4 regions of the Shewanella sp. 10N.286.51.B7 genome follow, and region 4 is predicted to be linked to each of the others. Evidence: predicted binding sites of a transcription regulator. Region 4 holds the regulator's gene; each other region holds the start of a gene.

Region 1 (2,211 bases), on a different contig from region 4:
GTTGTGCTTGCGAGGTAATGCTGACCGAATCAGTTTTCACTGCTGCTGTATTACTGCTCGTTGACTCTGCAGTTTTTGTCGCAGCACTTGCGTCACGGTTAGTACGTAACTGAGTGTGTGAAGCTGTTTTTAGATTGTTAATATCAATTGCCATGTAAGGCTCCAGCGTAATTTATGGTATTCCTAACAGGGTATCGGCCATGCTGGAAAGAACTTTAGGATTATTTTACATCCTAACTTCAACTTCTCCAACACCTATGACAATAACATCTAGTTTCCTGTTTGAGTTAGAGTTTTTGACTCTAATGGTCTCTCCCACATTTCCGTCTCTTAATGCTTCACCGGCTGTTTTTATTTCAAAGCTATTAGTTTTTGCATATATGGAGACTGAATCACCTTTACATACAAAACATAGGTTATTATTGAGTAATGGGGCTTTGGCTGGGACTCGTCTTTTTGAGCGAGTGCCAATAATGTCGGATACACCCGAGAAAAACTGGCCACGAATACTGTGCTGATCAACATAATTTATTTCTATGGTGTCATTGGTGATGAGTTCGCCTTTCTCGATAATACTTTTAGCCGTCACTACAGGGTAGAGTACTTCAACTTTGACGGATAAATACATTTGCCAAGGGTAATCGTACTCCGGACTGTTGCAACTTATCTTTACGGTATTGGTTCGGTTAATCGGTCTGTCGCTGGCCATTTCTACATTGATTGGCGGGTAGCATGATGGAGGGGTTAACCTTCCTTCAACACGTTGTGGCAAGATATTTATCTTTGCATCACTATTATATGAAGGACTATTAGCAATTTTTTTTGCCACAGTCTCTTTAGCTAACTCAGTAATGGTCGATAAAGAGTAGGTAATAGTGCTGTCTTCACTGGCGAAAGCCGGTAAAGAGGAACACAATATAATGAGTAGCCATAGCATTCTTTTATTCATTTTTAGTTTCTAGCCAGTATTGCCAGTATGTCTCTATACTTCTCTATTAACGGTTTAAATCTGTGGATTTAAACAAGAATATTAATTTAGTTGTTTATATGAGTCGCATTGTACTCATCAGTGAGTCAGAAGTTTGACTGTTCAACTATCAATATGGGGTTTTATTGTCATTGTTTTACATGAAGCAATAAGCATGCCCAGTTAGTATGTTGATAATCATATTGTCAGAAAATCGAATTTAGCGTGTGGTACAATTTGATGGTAATAGATTTACTGTCGCTTTAAATCATAAGAAAAACGCCCGGAAGGGGCTGTAAAATAAACAAGGCAGGGTTATGTCGAGTATTCTTGAATCAGTCAATAAACGTACCCAACTCGTTGGTCAAAATAGACTTGAGTTGTTACTTTTTAAATTGAATGGCCGTCAACGATTTGGTATCAACGTTTTCAAAGTAAAAGAAGTCTTACAGTGTCCACCATTAACGACATTACCGCGCTTAAGCCCAATGATTAAAGGTATTGCTCATATTCGTGGTTCGACTATTTCTGTGATTGATTTGAGTGCGGCAACAGGCGGCCGTCCTTTAACTTCAACAGAGAACTGCTTCATTATTATTGCTGAGTATAACCGCAGTATTCAAGGGTTCTTAGTCAGTTCTGTTGAGCGTATTATCAATATGAACTGGGAATCAATTATGCCGCCGCCACAAGGTGCGGGACGTAATTCATATCTAACAGCAGTGACTGAAATTGAAGGTGAATTGGTCGAGATTTTGGACGTTGAAAAAATCTTAGATGAAATCTCACCTGTTAAGACTGAAATCAGTAAAGAAGCTGATGAAGCGTTAACTATCGACCGTGATCAGCATTATCATATTATGGTCATTGATGACTCTGCGGTGGCACGTAAACAAATTATTCGTTCTTTAGAGTCTTTGAATCTGCAAATTGATACTGCAATTGATGGTAAAGATGCACTCGAAAAACTCAAAGCTATAGCAACAGAAATGGACAATGTCGCTGACGAAATTCCATTAATCATCTCTGATATTGAAATGCCTGAGATGGACGGTTATACCCTAACTGCTGAAATTCGAGATGATCCAAAACTAAAAGACATTAAAGTTGTATTACATACTTCGTTAAGTGGTGTCTTTAACCAAGCAATGGTTGAGAAAGTCGGTGCAAATGATTTTATCGCAAAATTTAATCCGGATGAGCTGGCTTCTGCTGTAAATAAACACTTAATTTTATAAGCATTA
Region 2 (2,211 bases), on a different contig from region 4:
ATGTCAGCCTTAGGTATTAATGGTAAACGTTCAATGGCTGAGTTCCTAATGAGCCATCCGCCATTAGATAAGCGTATTAGCGCGCTTAAAAACAGTTAATATCTTAATATATCTAAAAAAAGGAGCCTGAAGGCTCCTTTTTTATTGCTTTCAATTTGCGCTTGAACGAGTAGAATAATGACCACTTTAATCTTGCGGATACATAAAGTAACGCATATTAAAGGGTTGAGCTGGTTGTTAGGTTTAAGTGGTTGCGCTTGCTGTTGCTAAATCAACCAGTGTTAGCTAAGTTTATAATGAGCAAATAAATGTCGTGCTGATAACCGATATCGAAAAAGTGACTTGATGATTACTTTCTCGATTATCACAAATGGAGGGTACTATAGTGAGCAATAAAATTCTTGTCGCATTGTTTGCAGCAGCTCTTGCTGTATTAACATTGTCATCGAATGCTTTTGCTGCTGATGAAAATCTAGCAGATTTCCACGCCGAAATGGGTGGATGTGAAAGCTGTCATGCTGACGGCGAACCATCAGCTGATGGTGAGTATGAGTTTGAACAATGCCAAAGCTGTCACGGAACACTTGCTGAAATGGATGATAATCACGCACCACATGATGGAATGTTAATGTGTGCCGATTGTCACGCACCTCATGACATGAATGTTGGTGATGTGCCAACATGTGACAGTTGTCATGATGATGGACGTTCTGCTCAGTAAATGAGATGAATCGACTGCTATTTTACATCGGAAACACATATTGCTTATATAAGAGCGCTTGTACAGAACGATGCGAGATAGTGTAAAAAACGCCACAGATGTTGGCGTTTTTTTATGCCTATTAATCTTAAGCTGGTTATTGTGATGAGGTTTTTTGCTCTAGATATGACTAATGCTATGAATTTAACTACCCCTAAAGAGGTATTTAAATTCATTTGTTTTCAATAGCTTGCGCAGGTTTGGTGCAAAATAATGCACTTGAGTTGCACACTTCTCGGTACTTCCTAGATTTCCTTTTGTTAAACCACTGTTAAATCATAACCTTAGTAATTGGCACAACTTTTGCGATGTTATTGACATAAAATTTTGTCAGTAAAGGGAAGTTGCATGTCTAATATCCAATCGAGTTGTGCTTATTGTGGAGTAGGCTGTGGCGTTACTGTTTCTTTAAATTCAGGCTCGTATAAAACGGGTTTACCTGCTGCTGAGGCGCAAAAATCTGTTGATGAACTATTTGGCGATCAAGCTCACCCTGCCAATAAAGGTCAGCTTTGTGCTAAAGGCGAACGCCTTCTTGAAAGCTTGGTTCAACCTAATACCTTACGTTACCCAAAACTTAAATCGGGTAAACCGACTTCCTGGGATTCAGCGTTAAGCACAATTGCTGAAACATTTACGCAAACCATTGCTGAGCATGGACCTGATTCGGTTGCATTTTATCTGTCAGGACAACTACTCACTGAAGATTATTATGTTGCCAATAAACTCGCTAAAGGATTTATTGGAACTGCAAACGTGGATACTAATTCCCGTTTATGTATGTCTTCTGCAGTGAGTGGCCACATGCGTGCATTTGGCGAAGATGTTGTGCCAGGGTGTTATGAAGATTTTGAGTTAGCCGATGTGATTGTGTTAGTTGGCGCTAATAGTGCGTGGACTCATCCTGTATTATTTCAACGCATGATAAAAGCCCGCGAACAACGGGGCACTAAAATTGTGGTTATCGATCCCGCGAAAACAGCCACCTCTAGCCAAGCTGATTTACATCTCCAAATTACGCCAGGTGTAGACTACAAATTGTTCAATGGTTTATTGCAATTTATCGTGGATAACGATGCGACAGATTCAAATTATGTCGAAGCCCACACACAAGGGTTTGATGAGCTTCTTGCGCACTTGTCAAAAGACAAACTCAGTTATGACATTGACAGCCTTGCTACAGAGTTAGGCCTTACAAGTAGTGAGCTTATTTATTTTTACCAACTCTTTATTGGCAACGATAAAGTGATGACAGCGAGCTGTCAGGGAGTTAACCAAACACTTTCAGGAACAGATACCACCAATGCGATGATTAACTGTCATTTGGCATTGGGTCATATTGGCCAGCCCGGCAGTGGTTTCTTTTCGCTCACAGGTCAACCTAATGCAATGGGCGGACGTGAGGTTGGCGGGTTAGCCACACAACTTGCTTGTCATATGGGCTTTTCAGA
Region 3 (2,211 bases), on a different contig from region 4:
CACGCTGACTCGTCTTACTTGGCCAACTTGCTGACGTGTATGACTAATTGTGGTGTCTAACTCAAAGTTACGGGTCGCTTCACGGTGGCTGTCACCACTGACTGAGGTAGTTTCTGCTTCACCGACTTCTTGTGGGATGTTTGATTCCATTGGCGGTTGATTTGATAAAGCGCCAGGAATACCGCCCATTGATTGACCTGATGAATTACGTTCAATGGTCATTTCACTACGAATCGCAGGTAAATCAGGTGAAAAGCGTTTGGCCGTTTGTTCAACCGCAGTAAAATCCATGTTCACATCGACCTGAGAAGTAAAATTTTCAGGTCCTAATATCGGCATTAAAATCGATTCGACTTTATTACGATACTCAGCTTCTTTCTGTTGAACCAATTCTTGTTCGCGGCGCGCTCTAGATGATGCCGCATCTTGGCTGCCTGAATTTAATAAACGGCCATTAGAGTCAGTTACAGTCACTCTCGTTGGGTCTAAGCCCTGTACTGCTGAAGCAACAATATCGACGATAGAGTCAATTTCTTCTTGTCCTAAACTGCCTCGACGAACATTGACCACAACAGTTGCACTTGGTTTGGATTTATTGCGGGCAAAAACATTTTCTTTTGGCAAAGCTAAAATAACTTTAGCGCGAGTTACGCTATTTAGTTCTTCAATTACTCGGGCTAAATTGACTTCTTGGCTTTGCTTTAAGCGTGCTTGCTCCATTCGTTGGCTAACACCGAAGCCACTGTCTTTACTTAGGTAATCTGTTGGCTGGCTTGATGCTTCAACGCCTGCACGAGCTAGTAATAGTTTTACATTTTGATATTTGTCTTCAGGAATACTGACGACATCACCAGAAATTTTATAGGCAATTTTATTTTTATCCAAAACGTCCAACACTTGGATCATTTCGTTTGTTTCCATTTGACCTAACGGTCTGTACTCAGGCTCTTGCGCCCACATCATCATAAATACAGCCAATACCAAACAAACGGCTAATGCCAGAATCATAGTAATTTGACGCATAAAATCAGCACTACCAAAAGAACTCATCAAACCAGGTTTATTTTCCTGCTGAATCCCTGTGCTACTAGCGGTATCTGAATCTAATACGAGATCTGTACTCACAATAATTACCTACTTTCTAATCTGATAAAGAGGCCTAAACAGGCATGCTCATAATTTCTTTGTAAGCTTCGACAAGCTTATTTCTTACCTGTACTGTCGCTTCAAAAGCCACACCAGATTTTTCACGAGCAATAACGGTATCTGATAAAGTTACCGTAGAATCACCCATCTCTAAACGAGTGGCTAGATTAGCCGAGTTTTTCTGTAACTCTGTCACACCGCCAACAGCTTGAGAAAGCAATTCTCCGAAGTCTGCACCTGAAGTATTGCCTACTTTCTGGATCATATCCGGTTGGATAGGTGAGCGAAGATTAGGCGAGATTTCACCACGAAGTGATTGCATTTCTTGTAAGAAAGGATTCGAGCTAATCTGCATTGTAATCTCCTATTCGTCGGATATTTGACGACTAAAAACCAGTTACAATAGATTTAGCAAGTAGGATGCCAACAATAGAATTAACGCGATAGTTTGGGTGATTTTATTACTAATGGATGACTGTTTGACTAGCAAGTGAACAAGTAAACCTGATCGAAAGCCAAATCAGGTTTACTTTGTAGCAGTCTAGCTAAAAGCTAAGCAGGGACTTGTATTCCCATATCGCGCATCTTGGCCATTTTATAACGTAAGGTTCTAGCACTGATACCTAGCTTTTCCGCAACGTCTTTGCGGCTACCATTACACTGGTTAAGTGTCTCAAGAATAATTACATGCTCTTGAGCTTTTAACTCATCACCAAGTCCTTCATTTTCAGCTACAGGTTTGACTTGAGTAGGTTCAGGTTGCTGTAATTCAACTTCATTTGAATCTAATATGATATCTGCTGTTGAAATAGCCTCTCCAGTATGAAGAATTAATGCTCGTTGAATCACATTATCCAGCTCACGAACATTTCCTGGCCAGCGATAAGTCAACAAACGTCTACAAGCCACTTCATCCAAAGTCGGCACAGGTGAGATATTGGCATTCTTAGCATGCTTAACCAATAAATGACGCGCAAGTGGTAAGATATCAGCTGGTCGTTGATTCAAAGCAGGCCAAGTTAACGGGAATACGTTAATTCGATAATATAAATCTTCTCTGAAACC
Region 4 (2,211 bases):
CCGGCGTGGCGCAGGTAGTGCACGCCGGCTGCAGAATGGTGCGAAGTTCCATCGTTAGTGTTTAATTAACTTCTCTTTGTGTTTAATTACCTGACGATCTAATTTGTCGATCAGGGCGTCAATTGCAACATACATATCAGCGTTCTGTGATACCGCAAAAACTTCACCTCCTTTGAGGTGTAATTTTGCCTCTGCAATTTGTTGCAGCTTTTGAACATTGAGCACAACGTGAACATTATTGATCTGTTCGAAGTGTCGTTCAAGCTTTGAAAACTTAGTTTGTACATACTCACGTAAAGATTGAGTAATTTCCACATGGTGCCCAGTCAGGTTAATTTGCATATATCATCCTCCAATAACAAAGGCTTATAGGCTTTTGCGTTGGTTTGAGGGAGGGATGAGCATTGCTTCACGATATTTGGCGATCGTACGCCGAGCAACATTGATCCCTTGTTCTGCCAATAGCGTCGCCATTTTACTATCGCTAAGTGGCTTTTGCTGGTTTTCTGCCGCAACAAGCTTTTTAATAAATGCGCGAATTGCAGTAGAAGAACATTCTCCGCCATCATCAGTACTCACATGGCTTGAAAAGAAATATTTTAGTTCAAAAAGTCCCCTAGGGGTGTGCATATACTTTTGTGTCGTGACACGCGAAATGGTTGATTCATGCATTTCAACGGCTTCAGCAATGTCATTAAGTACCATTGGCTTCATTGCTTCTTCGCCAAACTCAAAAAAGCCTTGTTGAAATTGCACAATACAATTAGCCACTTTTAATAGTGTCTCATTACGGCTTTCAATACTTTTGATAAACCATTTTGCCTCTTGTAAATGGCCGCGAATAAACTGGCTGTCTGACTGATTAGCAGAGCCTTTCGCCATGGCTGCATATTGCTGATTCACACCAATTTTTGGCATGTTATCTGGATTTAATTCAACGACCCAACGGCCACTCTTTTTAAACACTGTCACATCAGGAATGACATATTCATCTTTAATAGGAGTGATCTGTAACCCTGGACGTGGGTTAAGCGTTTGAATAAATTGAATCGCTTCGCGTAAATCATCTTCTTTAAGCTTGGTTTTACGCATTAATAATCTAAAGTCACGGCCTGCAATTAAGTCTAGGTGTTCTGCAATCAGTAGCTTAACGTTATCGATACAAGGTATTTCATTAGGGTATTGGCCAAGCTGAATCATCAAGCATTCGCTTAAATCTCTTGCTGCAACGCCTACAGGATCAAAATGCTGTACTCGTTTGAGTACAGCTTCAACTTCATCGAGTTCAATATCTTCTAGGCCTAAAGCTTGCAATATGTCTTCAGTTGTTTGGGTTAAGTAACCACGTTCATCAACGGCATCGATAATCGCCGTAGCAATTACCAGATCGTTTTCAGAAAAAGGGGTGAGATTTTTTTGCCACTCTAAATGCTCATATAAGCCTTCTGTGGTTTCACCCTGAAAAGGCATATCGTCATCACGAGCCACTGCGCCAGAACCTGAACTTGGGGATGCTGTGTAAACTTCATCCCATGTGGTATCCATTGGTAATTCGTCAGGCATGGATTCTTTGGTTAACGATTCAGTGGTGTCTACGGTTGAGGTGTCTTTTTCAACAGTCACTTGGCTGTTATCACTAAAATCAGTATCGGTTTGCTGGGCGTTTTCTTTTACTGGTTCTTTTGCTTTAGCAAACTCATCTTCGAGCTCAAGGAGTGGATTTGAGTCAAGTGCTTGTTGAATTTCTTGCTGTAGCTCCAATGAGGAAAGTTGCAATAAGCGAATGGCTTGTTGCAACTGTGGGGTCATAGTCAGGTGTTGACCCATTTTAAGTTGGAGTGAGGCTTTCATTTACCGCTTATCCCTAATTGAGTTTCATCATCGCGACTAACAATTGTGTGGGTCTAGCACCTTTTTAAACTGCTTCTAGGCTTAAGCTGAACCTTGGCTTAAGTTCAGTCTAGAACATTGCACTAAAAAGTGGGACTGATACTGGTCGCGACATGCCATATTGTGCACTAAAGAATGCTAACTATAGCTTGAATTGCTCACCTAAGTATACTGACCTGACTTGCTGATTGTCTAAGATTTCAGCAGGCGTGCCTTCTGCAATTAAATCACCGTGGCTAACAATATACGCGCGCTCACATACATCAAGCGTTTCACGAACATTATGGTCGGTAATGAGTACTCCAAGTCCACGATTTTTTA

What was found. Region 4 encodes sigma-54, which starts transcription at its own class of promoters, with help from an activator protein. Its sites were predicted from a motif close to GTTGGCACGNNNNTNGNNT; they were not measured.
Region 1: flgA (flagellar basal body P-ring formation chaperone FlgA) is a predicted target of sigma-54. The motif match lies at 1,132-1,150, and genes of this name have one in related genera.
Region 2: BCU84_RS17035 (nitrate reductase) is a predicted target of sigma-54. The motif match lies at 1,051-1,069, and genes of this name have one in related genera.
Region 3: fliE (flagellar hook-basal body complex protein FliE) is a predicted target of sigma-54. The motif match lies at 1,556-1,574, and genes of this name have one in related genera.

Annotation. Positions count from the first base shown of each region.
Region 1 covers NZ_MCUF01000058.1:24,857-27,067, forward strand. The annotation lists gene flgM (flagellar biosynthesis anti-sigma factor FlgM) at 1-154, opposite strand, end outside; gene flgA (flagellar basal body P-ring formation chaperone FlgA) at 227-949, opposite strand; gene BCU84_RS15545 (chemotaxis protein CheV) at 1,285-2,205, shown strand.
Region 2 covers NZ_MCUF01000062.1:24,972-27,182, forward strand. The annotation lists gene htpX (protease HtpX) at 1-99, shown strand, start outside; gene BCU84_RS17030 (cytochrome c3 family protein) at 386-721, shown strand; gene BCU84_RS17035 (nitrate reductase) at 1,109-2,211, shown strand, end outside.
Region 3 covers NZ_MCUF01000058.1:48,124-50,334, reverse strand. The annotation lists gene fliF (flagellar basal-body MS-ring/collar protein FliF) at 1-1,125, opposite strand, end outside; gene fliE (flagellar hook-basal body complex protein FliE) at 1,160-1,501, opposite strand; gene BCU84_RS15650 (sigma-54 dependent transcriptional regulator) at 1,699-2,211, opposite strand, start outside.
Region 4 covers NZ_MCUF01000034.1:60,017-62,227, reverse strand. The annotation lists gene ptsN (PTS IIA-like nitrogen regulatory protein PtsN) at 1-52, opposite strand, end outside; gene hpf (ribosome hibernation promoting factor) at 55-342, opposite strand; gene BCU84_RS10405 (RNA polymerase factor sigma-54) at 367-1,851, opposite strand; gene lptB (LPS export ABC transporter ATP-binding protein) at 2,033-2,211, opposite strand, start outside.